Regions from separate parts of the Sphingomonas sp. PvP018 genome, predicted to be linked through region 2. Evidence: riboswitches for the same ligand, from Rfam matches in the RefSeq annotation. Region 2 holds a riboswitch; each other region holds the start of a gene.
The links. A riboswitch is a leader RNA that binds a small molecule or an ion and turns the genes downstream of it on or off. The one in region 2 is predicted to bind cobalamin.
Positions count from the first base shown of each region.

Region 1 (4,680 bases), 400 kb from region 2:
GAAGTCCTTGTCGGCCTGATAGAAGTAACTGACCATGATCGTCTTCGTCCGCGCCGACGTCACGACATTGAGATCACCCGCCAGGTTGGTGACCAGATCCGCCTTGTCCTGCAGCTTGAGCGCCCGGTAGAATTCGCCCGCCTGGGCAAAGTTGTTGGTCTTGGCGATCGGCTTCGCATCGACGGTCGCGTCGATGCCATAGGGCGCGGCGCGGAAGCGGGCATCGGTCGACTTTGCCGCGGTCGCCGCCGGGAAGTAATTCACGTCGGACGCGCGGTTGCTATGGTCGAGCTGGCCGTCCTGGTAATTGTTGACGACGCTCGCGAGCGGACGATTGACCGGCAACTGCATCGCATTGGCGCCGATGCGATAGCGCTGCGTGTCCGAATAGGAGAACAGCCGCCCCTGCAGCATCCGGTCCGGCGAAGCCTCGATCCCCGGCACGAGGTTGGCCGGTGCGAACGCCGACTGCTCGGTATAGTCGAAGAAGTTGGTCGGCACCTTGTTGAGCGTCATCTCGCCGATCTTGCGGAACGGCACGCCCAGCCATTCCTTGGTGTCGTCGAACGGATTATAGTCGAGCTTGGCGAACGCCGACGCCGACATCGTCTGCACCATCAGGTCCCAGACGGGGAAGTTGCCCTTGCCGATCTCGCCATAAAGATCGTCGGTCAGGTAGTTCCAGGTCGCGGTCGCGACCTGCGCGCCGTTCAGGTTGCGCACGCCCTGGCGGCTGATCCAGCGGAACTTGGCGAACATTGTTTCGCCCTTGGCATTCACCAGCTTGAAGGCATGGACGCCGTTGCCGTCCATCGTCCGGTAGGATGCCGGCGTACCGAGGTTCGAATAGACATGCGCGAGCATGTTGGTCGCCTCGGGCGTGGCCGAGAAGAAGTCGAAGAAGCGATTGGGGTCCTGCTTGTTCGTCACAGGCGAGGGCTTGAGCGCGTGGATCATATCCGGGAACTGGATCGCGTCACGGATGAAGAAGATCGGCAGGTTGTTGCCGACCAGATCCCAATTGCCCTGATCGGTATAGAATTTGGTCGCAAAGCCGCGCGGATCCCGCATGCCCTCGGGGCTGCCCGAGGGGTGGATCACGGTCGAGAAGCGGACGAACACGGGCGTCTGCTTGCCGGGCATGAACAGCGATGCACCGGTGATGCTCGAAATGTCCGCGGTCGCGGTGAACACGCCGTGGGCACCGGTTCCGCGGGCATGGACGACGCGCTCGGGCACGCGCTCCCGGTCGAAGCGTGCGAGCTTCTCGATCAGCGTCGTGTCCTCGAGCAGGACGGGGCCCAGGTCGCCCGCCGCCTTCGAGTGGCGGTTCTCGCCGATCGGCGCACCATTGTCGCGGGTCATCTGCGGCGCGGCGGCACTGGCTGAATCACCCTTGGCTTCGACAGTGCCGGCCACACCGGCCTGCGCCAGCGCGGGCTTGCCGGCGCTGGACGGAGCCGCCGCAGTCGTCATGCGGGTTTCCGCCTGCGTCTCGGCCGGTGCCACCGTCTGCGCGGCAACGGGCTGGATCATGGCACCCGCCGATGCCGCAGCCAGCAGCATCGCCGTCACAGCCTGACGGCTCTTCACGTTCTTCATCTCGATCCCTTAATCCTGCATGCCATCAGCGTGGCATCCCCGCACAGAGCGTGCGGCACCGCCGCCTCCTGATCGAGGACGCGCATCGCGCCAAACGGAGCTTCTGGATCACAGCAATCGAGCAGGACGATCGAGCCGCCATCGCGCCGCTCGCCGGACGATTGCCGAACGATCCTGACCGGGATAGACCGGCGCCGCTGACCTGTTCGATCCGAGCAGGACGGCATGATCGCGTCGGTGCCCCGAAAGGGGCTTAATAGGGAACGCGGTGAGGGTGGTTTGCCACCTGAAGCCGAGGCTGTCCCTGCAACTGTAAGCGGCGAGCGCGATGCATTTCGCTTCTTCCTGCAAAGGAAGGAGCAGCCACTGGGCCAGACGTTTCGTCATGAGGGCCTGGGAAGGCCGTGCATCGTGTGATGACCCGTGAGCCAGGAGACCTGCCGGCGTCTGGTCGCTCTTGCCTGGCCCAGGGGGTGGCCGCGGCACGGTACTCCGTCGAGCGACGACGTGTGCGGTGGGGACCGCACGGGCATGCGTGCCGGTCGCAATCGCGTCCGGCTGGCGCGGATGTCGGCCGTTCGCGGGAGGTCCCTGCCGGGTTCGCCAGACGCCCGGGGGATTACCGTAATGCCGTTCCTATTGTCTCGCCTCGCGCTCGCGGGGGCTATTCTGTCGCCTGTCCTCGCAGCACAAGTCCATGCGCAGTCCGCGCCGGATCCCGACACCAAGGACATCCTGGTCGTCGGACAGCATGCCCAGGACACGCTCACCACGCCGAATGCGACCGGCAGCCGCCTGGGCCTTACGCCGCTCGAGACCCCCGCGACGCTCTCGGTCATCGACGGCGCCACGATCCGCGCGCGCGGCGACCTGTCGGTGATCGACGCGACGAGCCGCGCACCGGGCATCAGCAATGCGGGCAATCCCGGCAATGGCGGTACCGCGCTCGCCGCGCGGGGCTTCAGCGGTCAGGGATCCGTGCTCCAGCTCATCGACGGCATCAGGCTGTTCCCGGCGGCCGGCACGATCACCTTTCCGACCGATCCGTGGATGGTCGAGCGGATCGACATCCTGAGCGGCCCGGCCTCGGTGCTCTACGGCCAGGGCGCACTGGGCGGCGCGGTGAATGTCGTGATGCGCAAACCCGATACGCAGCAGACGCACGTGGAGGGCGAGATCGGCTATGGCTCGCAGGACAGCTTCCATCTCGCGGCAGGCGCAGGGGGGCCGATCACCGAGCGCCTCTCTTACCGCATCGACGGCAGCTATCGCCGATCGGACGGCTATGTCGATCGCGGCCAGTCGCGCAGCCATGCCGTGTCGGGCACGCTGCGCTGGGCGCCGACCGACACGCTCGTCGTCACCGTGCGGGACGATTATGGCGACCAGAAGCCGATGCGCTATTTCGGCACACCGCTGATCGACGGTCGGCTCAACGACCGCATCCGGGAACGCAACTACAACACACGCGACGGCTCTATCCGATACCGCGACAACCGCACCAGCCTGCAGGTTGACTGGACGCCGAGCGATGCGGTCACCGTCAGCAACCAGGCCTATCGCCTCACCTCCAAACGCTCCTGGCTCAATCTCGAAACCTATTGCTGGATCGCCGCGGACGGCGTCTGCGCCAACGGCAGCGGCAACACCGGCACGCCGGGCGGCATCCTGCGCACCGACATGACCGGCATCGTCCACGATCAGACGCAATGGGGCGATCAGGGCAGCGTGACGCTCCGAACACAGATTGCCGATGGCGTCGGCAATGACCTTGTCATGGGCTTCGACGTCAACCTCATCAAACTGACCTACTCCCACAATTTCGGGTCTGACCCGCAGGTTTCGGAGGTCGATCCCTTCGCGTTCGATCCCGGTCTGATCATCGACACGCAAGGCATCGCACCGCGCTATCGCACGCGCACGACCGAATATGCGGTCTTTGCCGAGGACCGGCTGAAGCTCGGCACGCACGTCTCGATCGTCGGTGGCGTGCGCTACGAGCGCGACACGATACGCCGCTGGTCGATCGACTATCCGGGCGGCGCCGGCACCGAGACGTTCGTGCTCGACAAGCGGCTGCACAATCTGACCTGGCGGGTCGGAAGCGTCTATCAGCCTATCCCGACGGTGTCGCTCTATGCGCAATATGCCACCGGCGTGGACCCGCTGGGGACGCTGACGACCTATTCGACCGGGCAGGTGCAGTTCAGCAACGCGGTTGGCGATCAGGTCGAGGTCGGCGCGAAGGCCGTGTTCCTCGACGGTCGCGGCACCGCCACCCTCGCCGCCTACCGCATCGTCAAGAAGCGCCTGCTGGCGCAGCTGACCCCGACGAGCCCGGTCGAGCAGGTTGGCCAGCGATCGGCCAGGGGTATCGAGGCCGCGGTGTCGCTCGATCTGCCTTACGGTGTCGGGATCGATGCGAACGGCAGCATCCTCGACGCGACGTTCGACGACTTCGTCTCAGGCGGTATGCGCTTCGATGGCAATACCCCGCCGGACGTGCCCGAGGCGCTAGCCAACCTCTGGCTGCGCTGGAACGCGACGCGCGCGTTTCAGGCGCGCGCCGGCCTGCGCTACGTCGGGCCTCGTTATTCGGACAATGCGAACAGCTTCCACGTCCCCAGCTACACCACGATCGACGCCACGCTCTCCTATGCAGTGGCGCCACGGCTCGCGGTCGACATCCACGGCTACAACCTGTTCGACCGGGACTATGCGATCAGCACGTACAGCAATCAGCAATGGGTCCTCGGTCGTCCCCGCGCCGTCGACGTCTCGCTTCGCGTCGGCTTCTAGCGCGCCCCGTGACCGGCAGCCCGCGGGACGGGCCGCCGGCGATGTCGCCCCCCGGGAAAACCCCGGATAGCCGGTCGCGCGCGCGTCCGCCTAAGCCGCATAGCCACCCCATGAGGAGACATTGCGCATGCCGTTTTACCGGGCTTCCGAGCTGTTTACCCTGCGTCCCGTGCCGCCCACGCTCGGCAAGCCGGCATGGATGAACCTGCGCGCCGTACCGCGGGCACCCTGGGCGGGGGAGCCGGAGGCACTGCGCGGGCCCGGCATCTACGGCATGTT
Region 1 covers NZ_JAGIOU010000001.1:3,243,416-3,248,095, reverse strand. Annotated here, with positions in the region: gene J3A66_RS14445 (catalase) at 1-1,602, opposite strand, end outside; cobalamin riboswitch at 1,821-2,062, shown strand; gene J3A66_RS14440 (TonB-dependent receptor) at 2,230-4,401, shown strand; gene J3A66_RS14435 (hypothetical protein) at 4,529-4,680, shown strand, end outside.
Region 1: it holds a riboswitch for cobalamin, as region 2 does, so the genes downstream of both, J3A66_RS14440 (TonB-dependent receptor) here and cobW (cobalamin biosynthesis protein CobW) in region 2, are expected to answer to the same signal.

Region 2 (4,680 bases):
ATCGCCCGCCCCGTCCAGCGCATGGCTCGACGCCGCCAGCCACGCGGCGCCCGCCGCCGCCCGCGCCGCCTCGCCATAGGCCTCGCCCGCATCACCCAGCCCGAGCCCGTAGCGACCCGGCTCGGGCCCATAGACGCGCGCACCGACGGCAGCGCCGACGAACGGGTTCCAGTCACCGGGCTCGTCGCGCAGCGCCAGCGCGCGCACCGCCTGCCCGAACATCTGGCCGAGCGCGGGAAACGCATCGCGGAACAGCCCCGACACGCGCAGCGTCACGTCGATCCGCGGCCGGTCGAGCCTTGCCAGCGGCAGGATCTCGACCCCCGTGACGCGGTCCGACGCATGATCCCAGACCGGCTCCGCGCCGAGCAGGTGGAGCGCCATCGCGAACTCCTCGCCCGCGGTCCGCATCGTCGCCGACGCCCACAGGTCGACGACCAGCGCGCGCGGATAGTCGCCCTCATCCTGCAGATGCCGGCGGACCAGCTCGTCGGCCAGCCGCACGCCCTGCGCATGCGCGGCGCGCGACGGCACCGCGCGCGCGTCGGTCGCATACAGGTTGCGCCCGGTCGGCAGGACGTCGCTGCGTCCGCGCCACGGCGACCCCGACGGCCCCGCCGCGATCCGCCTGCCCCGCAGCGCGCTCAGCAGCCCGTCGCGCTCGGCCTCCCCCTGTTCGCCACGACCGTAAACGTGCAGCCCGTCGCCGAACTGGCTCTCCTTCACGTCGCACACGAACGTGTCGATCCGGGTGATCGCCTCCGCCTGGCTGGCCGCCTCGTCGAGCCGCAGCGTCGCCGCCAGTCCGGTCGCGCGCGCCTCGTCGGCGATGTCGCGCCGCAGTCGGTCGCGGCGCGCGGGGTCGAGCCCGTCGGCGGTGGAAAACTCGTCGAGCAAAGATTCGAGCCGCCCCAGCCCCGCGCCTGCTCCCGCGGTCGCAGCCGGCGGCGGGACATGGCCGATCGTCACCGCGCCGATCCGCCGCCGCGCCTGCGCCGCCTCGCCCGGATCGTTGACGATGAACGGATAGAGCACCGGCATCGCCCCGGTCAGCGCCTCGGGCCAGCATTCCCCCGACAGCGCGACGGCCTTGCCCGGCAGCCATTCGAGCGTCCCGTGCGCGCCGATATGGATCAGCGCATCGCTCCCCCGCGCGCGCAGCCACAGATAGAAGGCGACATAGGCGTGACGGGGACAGCGCGACAGGTCGTGATACTCGCCGACCCGCGCCGCGCTCCGTCCACGTTCGGGCTGGAGCGCGATCACCACGCCCCCGCGCTCGACTCCCGCGAACTGGAACGCGCCGTCCACACAGCCCGGATCGTCCTCGGGCGCCCCCCAGCTTTCCTCGAGTGCATCGCGCAACACGGCCGGCAAGCCCCCAAGCGCCGCGCGATACGCCGCGACCGGCCACCCGATCCGCCCCGTCGCCAGCGCCTCGGCCAGGCCTCCGGATGCAGTCTCCCCGGTCGCATAACCCGCGGCCGCCAGGTCCTCGACGATCGCCTCGGCAGACGCCAGCGCGTCAAGCCCGACCGCATGCGCCATCTGATAATCCTTGCCCGGATAGGTCGACAGCACGACCGCGGGCCGCTGCTCCGCGACCGGCCGCTCCGCCAGAAGCACCCAGGCCGCGACGCGCGCGACGATCGCGGCGATCCGGGCGGGCTCGGCCCGGTGCTCGCGCCGCGCATAGCCGAGAGCGTCGTCGCGGACGCCGTCCTCCTTGAAGCTCGCGACGCCCGCGAACAGCCGTCCGTCGACCTCGGGCAGGACGACGTGCATCGCCAGGTCAGCGGGGGACAACCCGCGCGTCGACCCCCCCCAGGCGGCGCGGTCCGACGTCGCCAGCGCGACCTGGAACACCGGCACCCCCGCCCCGTCGAGCGGCGAGCTGTCGTCCGCGCCGCGGCCGGAAAAGGCGGTCGCGTTGACGATCGCCGCCGGGGCGAGCGCGACGACCCAGCGCCTGAGCCACCCCGCGACGCCCGGCGCCTTCAGCGACGGCGCGAACAGCCCGACGACGTCGAACCCCGCCCCACTCAGCCCGGCATGCAGCGCCTCGACCGGGTCGAGATCGGCAGCGGTCAGGTAGGAGCGATAGAAGATCAGCAGGATCCGCGGCCGCGTCGCGGTCATCGCGAACGCCGCCGGGCACGTCACCCCGTCGCGCGGCTGCCAGCCACCGACCTCGGGGACCGTCTTCACCCCCGCGACCGGCCCGGCATAGAGCCCCGCCGCCAGCGCCATCTGCGCCAGCGCCGCCTGCGCCGCGACCGCGCCGCCATCGTCACACAGGGCGGCGAGCCGGCGCAGCGTCGACACCGGCACCGTCGACGCCGCATCGAGCCGCGCATCGATCCGCCCGTCCGCGGGCAGCACCGCCAGCGCGATCCCCCGCGCCCGCGCCAGCGCCTCGACCTGCTGCAACCCATAGGACCAGTAGGACCGCCCGCCGATCAGCCGGATCACGATCCCCTTCGCGCCTTCCCCCCCCGCCAGCGTCCGCTCGACATAGGTATCGACCGACAGCGGATGGGTGAGCGCGGACAGGTTGGCGAGCCGAAGCGACGGCAGCGGCCTCCCGTTCGCCGCCGCACGTCGCCACCCGGCCGCGAACGCGCCGAGATCCCCGTCCGAAAAGGACAGGACGACAAGATCCGCCGGGCTCTGCGCGAGGTCCTGCGGGACCGCACTCTCCTCCAGCCCGTGGCTTTCGCGGAAGACGACGTGCATCGCCGTCAGCCCTGAAGCGCGGCCCGGATCCTTGCGGGGTCGATCCGGTCATGCTCGGCGATCACCACCAGCCGAGTCTGTCGCGCCTCGTCGGCACGCCACGGCCGGTCATATTGCGTCCGCACCCGCGCACCGACCGCCTGCACCAGCAGCCGCATCGGCTTGCCCGTTACCGCGGCATAGCCCTTCACGCGCAGGATGTCGGCGTCGCGCGCCAACGTCTCGATCTGCGCGGCGAGCGCCGCCGGGTCCGCGATCTCGCCAAGTTCGACTATCATGCTGTCGAAATCGTCATGCTCGTGATCGTCCGCGCCATCATGGTGCGACGGCCGCGCCGCGATGTCGTCCTCCGCCGCCGCGTTCAGCCCCAGCACGACGCGCGGATCGATCACCCCGTCGGTCAGCGCGATCACCGGCAACGCACGCGCGGATTCCGCCGCGATCACCGCGCGCGCCGCAGCCACCCCCGCCTCGCCCGCCAGATCCGCCTTGGTCAGCAGCACCAGATCCGCACAGGCGAGCTGGTCCTCGAACACCTCGGCAAGCGGCGTCTCGTGATCGACGCTCGGATCCGCACGCCGCTGTGCCTCGATCGCGGCGAGGTCGGGCGCGAACCGTCCCGCGGCGACCGCTTCCGCATCGGCAAGCGCGATCACCCCGTCGACCGTGATCCGCGACCGGATCGCGGGCCAGTCAAACGCCTTGAGCAAAGGCTTGGGCAGGGCGAGCCCCGACGTCTCGATCAGGATATGGTCGGGCCGCGGGTCGAGCGCGAGCAACGTCTCGACGGTCGGGATGAAATCGTCCGCGACGGTGCAGCAGATACAGCCATTGGCGAGCTCGACGACATTTTCGGCCGGGCAATCGGGGATTGCGCACCCCTTCAAGATATCGCCGTCGATGCCGAGCGTGCCGAATTCGTTGACGATCACCGCGAGCCGCCGGCCCCCGGCGTTGCGGATTAGGTGGCTGATCAGCGTGGTCTTGCCCGCGCCGAGAAACCCGGTGACGATGGTAACGGGAATCTTGGCCAGGGTCGGCTGGGGGTCGGTCATGCGATACTCTCCGGGCGTCGGAACGACAGCCACGGACGGACGGACGCCCGCAGCCACACGCGCGCACGACCTGACGGCCGCACGCGTTCGTCGCTCAGACGGAGTACCGTGCCGCGACCATCCCCTGGATCAAGGCAAGAGCGACCATGACGCTGGCAGGTCTCCTGGCTCGCGGGTCGAAGCTCGATGCACGCCTTCCCAGGTCCTGCGACCCAGTGGCTGCCCCCGCATCGGGGGCCTGTGCGTCTCGCTCACCGCTTACAGTTGCAGGGACAGCCGCGGCATTGGGAGGCAAAGCTCCCGCACCGCATTCCCATTCAAGCCCCGAAGGGCACCGGCGCGATCTGTTGAGGTTCGGTAGAACCAAACCTCGGGGTTGGGTTTAGAGGAGTTTGGGGACTGTGCCAATGCACCTGACCTCCGTCATCCTGACGAAAGTCAGGACCCAGGGCCGTGCATGATCCGGTGTCTGGCTCCAGGTTCCGGGTCGAGCCCGGGATGACGACGCTGCCTGTTACCCCCGCACCACCTCGATCTCGTCGAACCGCTTCCACCGGTAGATCGCGAAACTCAGCACCCAGCACGCCACGAACAGCGCGATGATCGCAAAGCCCAGCCCGTTGAAATTCTCGCCCAGCGTCGCGGCGACGTCCCAAACGCCCCCGCTCAGGCCCAGCTTCGACGCCAGCAGCGCGAGCGTCTCGATCCCGCCGATCGCGATCGCGACGATCGCCGAGATCAGCGTGATCGTGATGTTGTAATACAGCTTGCGGATCGGCTTCACGAACGCCCATTCATACGCGCCGAGCATCACCACCCCGTCGGCACTGTCGACCAGCGCCATGCCCGTCGCGAACAGCACCGGCAGCACCAGCACCGTGCCGATCGA
Region 2 covers NZ_JAGIOU010000001.1:3,643,410-3,648,089, reverse strand. Annotated here, with positions in the region: gene cobN (cobaltochelatase subunit CobN) at 1-2,736, opposite strand, end outside; gene cobW (cobalamin biosynthesis protein CobW) at 2,742-3,791, opposite strand; cobalamin riboswitch at 3,928-4,145, opposite strand; gene J3A66_RS16310 (HoxN/HupN/NixA family nickel/cobalt transporter) at 4,306-4,680, opposite strand, start outside.

Region 3 (4,680 bases), 2.9 Mb from region 2:
AGCGCCCGGCGTGTCGTATCGGCAAACTGGCCGCTGAGCGCATTCGTCCAGCGGCCATCCGCCAGCGCGAGTTCGGCGCGAACCAGCCCGTAATATGCCTCGACCGTGCTGCGCGCGCCTGGCGTATCGACGATCGTGCCGAACTGCGGGCCGCTCAATGCCGTGTCGTTGCTGTCGGCATCGGTATAGCTATAGCGCCCGACGCCCGTGACCTTCAGCGTGTCGGTCGGCGACCAGCTGAGCTTGCCCGTCGCGCCGACGCTCTTCGCGCCGATGTCGCGAGATCCGCCCCGTGCGGTCGGCGTGCCGTCGGTGAGGTAGGTCGAGCTCGACAGCGCGTAATCGAGATTGCCCGCCACGCCCGCGACCCGGGCGCCTCCCGAAAACGTGCCGAACGATCCCCCTTCGGCCCGCAGTGATACGCCCGGGGCCTCCGCGCCGCTCAGCGTGAGATACTGGATGACGCCGCCGATCGCGTCAGACCCGTACAGCGCCGATTGCTGGCCGCGCAGCACCTCGACCCGGGCCGCTTCGTCGGCGATCAGCGTGCCGAAGTCATATTCGCCCTGATAGGGATCGGACACTTCGATCCCGTCGATCAGCACGAGCACGTGATTGCCCTCCGACCCACGGATCCGGACCTGCGTCGTCCCCCCGACCGCGCCGGTCCGGCTGACCGCCAGTCCGGGGACGTCGCGTAGCACGTCGGACACGATCCGGGTCTGCCGCTGGTCGAGCGTGGCGGCGTCCAGCACCGTCACCGACGCCCCGAGCTGATCGGCGGGAACCGCGTCCCCCGATCGCGATGCGGTAACCACCAGCTCGGCGTCACCCGCTGCCGCCTCGCCCGTGCCCGCAGTAACCGGATCAGGCTCGGCCGCGGCCGGCGATGCAAAGGCCGTGGCGGTGGCGAGCGCCACAAGCGAAACGAAAACTCTGGTCATGAAACGATACCCCCGGCGTCACGAGCAACCGGCCGGGGCCTGCCGTCCGATGCTACGGACAGCCGGCGCAACGCTTGGGGTGTACACCGAACCGCACCCGCCCACGCGCACCGATGCGGCCCCCGCCGCATGGTTCGTCGCTCAGACGGAGTACCGTGCCGCGGTCATCCCCTGGACCATGGCAAGAGCGACCGAGCGCCGGCAGGTCTCCTGGCTCGCGGGTCGACGCCCGATACGCGACCTTCCCGGGCCCTGCGCTTGCGCTCAGGCCTAGTGGTCGTCCCCCCGTGATGAAGGGACATGCGCACCGCGCTCACCGCTTACAGTTGCAGGGACAGCCGCGGCATAAGGAGGATCGCCTCCCGCACCGCATTCCCTTTGAAGCCCCGAGGGGCACCGACGCGATCTGCGACCCCGGCCTTCACCGGTTTCGCAGGGCGACGGTAGCGCAGAAATTTCCTGCCGCCAATGGGCCTAGAGTCGCGCGAGGATCGCCCGCGCCTGGCGCAGGTGCGGCGCATCGATCATCCGCCCATCGAGCTGCAGCGCGCCCGCCTCGGGAGCTGCTGCAAACGCTGCGACGACGGCATGCGCGCGTGCAACGCTCGCCGCATCCGGCGTGAACGCGGCGTTGATCGTGGCGACCTGCGACGGGTGAATCGCCATCATGCCGGTGAAGCCGTCGCGGCTGCCACGCGCGGCATAGGCTGCCAACCCGTCAATGTCCGCGATTGCGGGATAGACCGTCTCGATCGCCGCGACGTCCGCCGCATGCGCGCCCAACAGCAGCAGCGACCGGACGAGCTTATAGGGTTCGGTATAGGACCCGTCGTCCTCCCGACTGGTCGCTGCGCCGATCGCCGCGGGCAGGTCCTCGGCGCCCCAAGTCAGGCCACATAACCGGTCGTTGACCCGCGCATATTCGCCCAGGGTGAAGATCGCGGCAGGCACTTCGGTCGCGATCGGCAGGATCGGCGGACAGTCATCGCCATAAGCCTCGACCAATGCGAGGACGGTCGCGGGTCCAGTCGCCTTGGGCAGCATGATTGCATCGGCACCCCTCGCGGCAGCGAGATCGTCGTCCAGCCACCCCGAGTCGATTGGATTGATCCGCACCATCCACACGACGTCGGTATGGTCCTGCAACGCGGCCCGGACCGCCTCGCGGGCAACAGCCTTACGGGAGAGCGCTACCGAATCCTCAAGATCGAGGATGATGGCATCCGCCCCGCTCGCCGCAGCCTTCGCAAAACGCTCGGGCCGGTCTGCAGGCACAAACAGCAGCGAGCGTAACCTCATGCCGGCGTCCGCAGCAGCAGTGCCGAGCGGAGGCACTGACAGACGATCTCGTCACGCTGGTTGATCAGCTGGTGCATGAATGTGACGATCCCGGCGTTCGGGCGCGACCGGCTGGGCTTGAGCTCGGCGACCTCGGTCTCGGCGCGCATCGTGTCGCCGATGAAGACGGGTTTTGGATGCACGAGCTTGTCGTAACCGAGATTGGCGACGAGCGTCCCGAGCGTCGTGTCCCCCACCGACAGGCCGACCATCAGCGCGAAGGTGAAGGTGCCGTTGACGAGGATCTGGCCAAATTCGCTCGCCTTCGCCGCTTCGGCATCGAGGTGCAGCGGCTGCGGGTTGTGCGTCATCGTCGAAAACAGGAGGTTGTCCGTCTCCGTGACGGTGCGGCGGATCTCATGGATGATCCGGTCGCCAACCGCCCATTGGTCGAAATAGCGGCCGGCCATCAGTCATCCTTCTCGATACGCGCGAGCACCATGCCATCGCTCACCTGCCCGCCTTCGATCGCGGCTAGTTCGGCGACCGTCCCGTCGAACGGCGAGATGAGCGAATGCTCCATCTTCATCGCCTCCAGCGTCACGAGCTTCTGCCCCTTTGCGACATGGTCCCCGATAGCCACGTCGACCGCGATGATCCGTCCCGGCATCGGTGACAAGATCGCGCCATCCGCTGCCGCCCCCATCGCCGCGCCAGACGCACGCCAGGGCCGCAACTGCCAGGTCTGCCCGGCATCGGAAACGAGGGCGGCATCGACTGGTTCATGGACGCCGCGACCGTCGAGATCGATCGTCACGACGTCGTCGTTGAGCAGGAACCGCGCCGTCTTCAAAGGTACCGCGTTGAGGCGAAAGCCCGCCATCGGTTCGACGCGTACGAGCGTGCGCGCGGCCTCGATCAGCGCTTCCTCGCTGGGCTGCGCCGGGGGCATCAGCGCCGCGCCTTCGCGGGCGATCAGCCCGGTATCGAGCGTTCCCGCGACAAATTCCGGATGGTCGAGCGCCTGGACGAGAAACCCCGCATTCGACCGGACCGGCCAGACGACCGCCTTGTCCAGCGCCTCCGCCAACGTCTCGCGCGCGGCTTCACGCGTGTCGCCCCAGGCAATCACCTTGGCGATCATCGGGTCGTAATAGGGCGAAATGTCCGCCCCCTGTTCGACACCCGTATCGACCCGCGTCGCATCACCCAGATCGAACGCCTCGAGCCGCCCGATCGACGGCAGGAACCCCTTGGCGGGATCCTCCGCATAGAGCCGCGCCTCGATCGCCCAGCCGCGGATCGCAAGATCATGCTGCTGCAGCGGCAACGCCTCGCCGCTGGCAATCCGCAGCTGCCACTCGACAAGGTCCTGTCCCGTGATTTCCTCGGTGACGGGATGCTCGACCTGCAACCGGGTGTTCATTTCCATGAACCAGATCCGATCGGCGCGCAGGCCTTCGCTCGCATCGGCGATGAACTCGATCGTACCCGCGCCGACATAGTTCACGGCCTGTGCCGCGCGCACCGCCGCCGCGCAGATCGCCGCGCGCGTCGCATCATCCATGCCGGGGGCCGGGGCCTCCTCGATCACCTTCTGATGCCGGCGCTGCAACGAACAGTCGCGTTCGAACAAATGGACGACGTTGCCTTGCCGATCGCCGAACACCTGCACCTCGATATGCCGCGGCGAGAGGATATATTTCTCGATCAGCACGTCGGTATTGCCGAACGACGCAGAGGCTTCGCGCTGGCACGACGCGAGCGCGTCGGCAAAGTCGGCGGACGCATCGACGCGGCGCATACCCTTGCCGCCGCCGCCCGCAACGGCCTTGATCAGGACCGGGTAGCCAATGGCATCCGCCTCGCGCTGGAGCCGATCGGGCGACTGGTCTTCCCCCAGATAGCCCGGTGTCACCGGGACCCCGGCCGCCATCATCCGCTGCTTCGCGGCATCCTTCAGCCCCATCGCGCGGATGCTGTCGGGATCGGGGCCTACCCACAGGATCCCTGCGTCGAGCACGGCCTGCGCGAAGTCCGCATTCTCGGACAGGAACCCGTACCCCGGATGAATAGCCTCAGCGCCGGTGGCGCGCGCGGCGGCGATGATCCGTTCGCCGACCAGATAGCTGTCGCGCGCCGGGCTCGCACCGATATGCACCGCCTCGTCCGCGTGCCGGACATGCAGCGCGCCCGCATCGGCATCGGAATAGACCGCGATCGTGCGGATTCCCAACGCCCGAGCTGTGCGGATGATGCGGCAGGCGATCTCGCCACGATTGGCGATGAGCAGTGATTCGATCATTGCGCGGGGCATCCGGTGGTCCGCTTCGACCAGGTGATGTTGAGGATCTTCCACCGGCCCGCTTCGCGCACCATGTCGAAATGGTCGGTCCCGCAATGCGCGACCCGGCCGTCGATGGTGAAGACATAGGGCGACCATACCATCGCGATATCG
Region 3 covers NZ_JAGIOU010000001.1:770,038-774,717, forward strand. Annotated here, with positions in the region: gene J3A66_RS03225 (TonB-dependent receptor) at 1-944, opposite strand, end outside; cobalamin riboswitch at 1,127-1,360, opposite strand; gene J3A66_RS03230 (CoA ester lyase) at 1,419-2,243, opposite strand; gene J3A66_RS03235 (MaoC family dehydratase) at 2,240-2,692, opposite strand; gene J3A66_RS03240 (biotin carboxylase N-terminal domain-containing protein) at 2,692-4,527, opposite strand; gene J3A66_RS03245 (hypothetical protein) at 4,524-4,680, opposite strand, start outside.
Region 3: it holds a riboswitch for cobalamin, as region 2 does, so the genes downstream of both, J3A66_RS03225 (TonB-dependent receptor) here and cobW (cobalamin biosynthesis protein CobW) in region 2, are expected to answer to the same signal.

Region 4 (4,680 bases), on a different contig from region 2:
CGGGTCCGCAGGATCCCAATCCACATTCCCGCGACCGCCGCAGCGATGCAGGGACCAGACACCCATAGCACGACCTGACGCCAAGCCGTTTGATCCTGTCTTAGAACCGTCGGATAGAGCCAGTGCGGCACCGAGCCGACCCAATTCCAGAACCGCTCGCGACGGGTGGTCACTTGAACGACGGCGCCCGTATTCGACGACACATAGGCCTCCGTGCCGGAGGCGTCGGCCAGCGCAACCTTCCAAAGGGGACGGTGCCGATCGAAGCCGCCAGCAACCGTCCACTGATCCCGGGTCAGCCGTTCTACGTGCTTCGTCGGTGCGTTGCCAAAGCGGCCAGCGACCCGACCAGCATAAAGAGCATCGACTGGTCGCAAGACGGTACCGCGACTGGCGGCAAAAGTGGTGTGCGTTCCATCCCACCCGGTCACGCGCCAAACAGGCGTGCCGTCGCGCATCTCGAGCAACAGTTCCTTCGGTAGCCGTCCGCCGTCTAGCGGGGGCGGCACGTTCACTGCTGCCCAGTCGAGCGCATCGCTTCCAGCCAGCTTCTGCGCTGGCGAGAGGGAGGGATAGGGCACGTAGAGCATCACCAGCCCGGACAGAAACCACATGGCGAAGAACAGGCAACTGGCGATGCCGATCCAGCGATGTACGAGGTACAGCCAGCGCCGGGCAGTCTTGGCAAACTCCGGTCGCATGAAGGCGTTAAAAGCTAGCACGGAACGACACGTCGATTGAGCGGGGACGACCAAGAACCCACTGCTGATTGTTGTACGTGCTGAGCGCATAGTCCCGGTCGAACATATTGTAGGCGTGGATATCGACTGCGAGGTGCGGCGTCACCGCATAGGAGAGCGTGGCATCGACCGTGGTGTAGCTGGGAACGCGGAAGCTGTTGGCGTTGTCCGAATAGCGACGCCCGACATAGCGCAACCCGGCGCGCGCCTGGAGCGCGCGCGTGGCGTTCCAGCGTAGCCAGAGATTGGCGAGCGTCTCGGGGACGTCCGGCGGGGTGTTGCCGTCGAAGCGCGTGCCGCCCGAGGTAAAATCGTCGAACGTCGCGTCGAGCACGCTGCCGTTCGCATCGATCCCGACGCCGTAAGGCAGATCGAGCGATATTGCGGCCTCCATGCCCTTGGCCGATCGCTGGCCGACCTGCTCGACCGGGCTCGTCGGGGTCAGCTGCGCCAGCAGGCGCTTCTTGACGATGCGGTAGGCGGCGAGCGTCGCGGTGCCATGCCCGTCGAGGAACACTGCCTTGGCGCCGACCTCGACCTAGTCGCCGACCGCATTGCTGAACTGAACCTGCCCGGTCGAATAGGTCGTCAGCGTCCCCAGCGGGTCCACGCCGGTGGCATATTGCGCATAGAGCGACACCGTCGGGATCGGCTGATAGACGCTCCCGACCCGCCAAGTCACATTGTGCAGCCGCTTGTCGAGTGCGAACGTCTCAGTGCTGGCGCCGCCTGGATAGTCGATCGACCAGCGGCGGATCGCGTCGCGCTCGTAGCGCACGCCGCCGACGATCGAGACGTGCGTGCCGAGCTTAAGCCGGTCCTCGGCGAAGACGGCATATTCGGTGGTCCGCGTCCGATAGCGCGGTGCGATCCCCTGCGTATCGACGACCAGACCGGGATCGAACGCGAAGGGATCGACCTCCGAGACCTGGGGATCAGACCCGAAATTGTGGGAGTAGGTCAGTTTGATGAGGTTGACGTCGAAGCCCATGACAAGGTCGTTGCCGACGCCATCGGCGATGCCTGTTCGCAGCGTCACGCTGCCCTGATCGCCCCACTGCGTCTGGTCGTGGACGATGCCGGTCATGTCGGTGCGCAGGACGCCGCCGGGTGTGCCGGTGTTGCCACTGCCGTTGGCGCAGACCCCGTCTGCGGCGACCCAGCAATAGGTTTCGAGATTGAGCCAGGAGCGTTTGGAGGTGAGGCGATAGGCCTGGTTGCTGACGGCGACCGCATCGCTCGGCGTCCAGTCGATCTGCAGGCTGGTGCGGTTGTCCCGGTAGCGGATGACGCCGTCGCGGGTGTTGTAGTTGCGTTCCCGGATGCGGTCGTCGAGCCGACCGTCGATCAGCGGCGTGCGGAAATAGCGCATCGGCTTCTGGTCGCCATAATCGTCCCGCGCGGTGACGACGAGCGTGTCGGTCGGCGCCCAGCGCAGCGTGCCCGACACGGCATCGCTGCGCGACTGGCCGCGATCGACATAGCCGTCCGATCGGCGATAGCTGCCGTCGATGCGGTAGGAGAGGCGCTCGGTGACCGGCCCCCCTGCACCCGCCGCGACATGGAAGCTGTCCTGCGAGCCATAGCCGATCTCCCCCTCCACGTGCGTCCGCTGCGTATCGGGTTTGCGCATCAGGACATTCACCGCGCCGCCCAGTGCGCCCTGGCCGTAGAGCACCGAGGCCGGGCCGCTCAGGATGTCGATCCGCTCGACCATCCACGGATCGGTCGGAAAGGTGATCGTGCCGGCAGCCGGGAACAGCCTGATGCCGTCGATCAGCTGGAGTACGGAGCCCTGACCGCTGAAGCCCCGCGCGGCGAGTGCGGTGCCGCCATTGCCGGGATTGCCCGCGTTGCTGATGCCCGGTGCGCGGCTCGTCGCGTCGATCACGGACAGGTCGCCACGCGCGGATCGTGGCGCCGTCGATGACCGAGAGCGTCGCGGGAGTCTCGAGCGGCGTGAGGCCCAGGCGGCTGCCGGTCGCATTCGGCGTGGTGAGCGTGCCCTGGGCATGCTGTCCGACGACCAGGATGTCCCTGGTATCGGGATCCGGCGCGGTCTGCGCGTCGAGCGGTGCTGCGAAGACAGGCGACAGAATAGCCCCCGCGAGCGCGAGGCGAGACAATAGGAACGGCATTACGGTAATCCCCCGGGCGTCTGGCGAACCCGGCAGGGACCTCCCGCGAACGGCCGACATCCGCGCCAGCCGGACGCGATTGCGACCGGCACGCATGCCCGTGCGGTCCCCACCGCACACGTCGTCGCTCGACGGAGTACCGTGCCGCGGCCACCCCCTGGGCCAGGCAAGAGCGACCAGACGCCGGCAGGTCTCCTGGCTCACAGGTCATCACACGATGCACGGCCTTCCCAGGCCTTTATGACAGAACGTCCGGCCCAGTGGCTGCCCCTCCCTGTGAAGGAAGAAGCGATATGCATCGCGCTCGCCGCTTACAGTTGCAGGGACAGCCCCGGATTCAGGCGGCGAACCACCCTCACCGCGTTCCCTATTAAGCCCCTCTCAGGACACCGACGCGATCATGCCAGCCTGCTTCAAAAAGCAGGTCAGCGGCGCTGATGTATCCCGATCAATGCTCTTGGGCAATCGCCATAACCGAACGTCACGGTGTAGCGTTCAGGCGGCGTCCTCTAGCGCAACCTGCTTTTCTAATAGCGGACGGACCGCTCCTGTTGCAACGCGGCAACAACATCGTATGATACGCTATATCATGTCGCAGCTAGATTGAGGCTTATGCCCGATAATAACGGTAACCCTATTGCTATCCACGAACTGGCGGTTGCCTACGGCAACCATCGCGTTCTCGACGGTCTATCGCTCGATGTTCCCGCCAGCAGCATCACGGCATTGCTGGGTGGCAACGGAGCGGGCAAGTCGACCACCCTGTCCGCTTTGCTCGGCTTTGTGCGTGCCGATGCAGGACAGATCGCAGTCTGCGGCATCGATCCAGGTGCGGACGCTGACGCGGCACGCCGACGCATTGCCTATCTCCCCGAGAACGTCGCGCTGTACGAGCATCTGAGCGCTGTTGAGAATGCCGATTACCTGTTGGCACTCGCTGATCAACGTCAGGACCGGGGAACGATCACCAATGCGCTGGCATCTGCCGGGTTGCAGGACCGGGCGTGGGACCAACGGCTGGGCGGCTTCTCCAAGGGTATGCGGCAGAAGGTCGCGATTGCAGTGGCGTTGCTGCGCGAAGTGCCGGTGCTGCTGCTCGACGAGCCGACCTCTGGTCTCGACCCGCGCGCAACCGCCGACTTCAACGCGCTGCTCCTGAAAGTCCGCGACCGTGGCACCGCGGTGCTAATGGTAACGCACGACCTCTTATCTGCCGCCGATGTCGCCGACCGGATCGCCTTCCTTGAACAGGGCAGGATCGTCGAGGATGTCACGGCCACCGGGTCCGAAAGATTCGACATTCGCGCCCTGCATGCGCGGTTCCAAATCGGCGTAGGGACCCGTGCGGCGTGAGTGCGACCCACCTGATCGCGCGTGACGAACTTCGGTTGATGGCACGCAACCGCGTCGCGGTAATCGCGCTTGTTCTGCTCGTCCTGCTGACCCTGGCGGCTGTACTCAGTTCATGGTCGCACCAACGCGGCATCGCCGAGCTGCGCACGCGGCATCAGCAGGTGGCTGCTGCGGCGTTCAAGGCTCAACCTGATCGCCACCCGCACCGTATGGTCCATTACGGCACCTTCATCTATCGCCCGCTGGGGGCGTTGGCCGCGTTCGATCCCGGTGTCGACGCCTTCACCGGCAACAGCATGTTCCTCGAAGGCCACCGCCAGAACAGCGCTAATTTTGGCGACGTCCGGCAAAGCTCCTTGCTGGTTCGTTTTGGGCAACTTACCCCCGCCTTCGTCCTCCAGGTAGTTGCCCCATTGCTGCTGATCTTCCTGGGCTTCGGCGTGCTGGCG
Region 4 covers NZ_JAGIOU010000002.1:95,001-99,680, reverse strand. Annotated here, with positions in the region: gene J3A66_RS18550 (hypothetical protein) at 1-722, opposite strand, end outside; partial or broken gene J3A66_RS18545 (TonB-dependent receptor) at 709-2,631, opposite strand; cobalamin riboswitch at 3,046-3,287, opposite strand; gene J3A66_RS18540 (ATP-binding cassette domain-containing protein) at 3,491-4,231, shown strand; gene J3A66_RS18535 (DUF3526 domain-containing protein) at 4,228-4,680, shown strand, end outside.
Region 4: it holds a riboswitch for cobalamin, as region 2 does, so the genes downstream of both, J3A66_RS18545 (TonB-dependent receptor) here and cobW (cobalamin biosynthesis protein CobW) in region 2, are expected to answer to the same signal.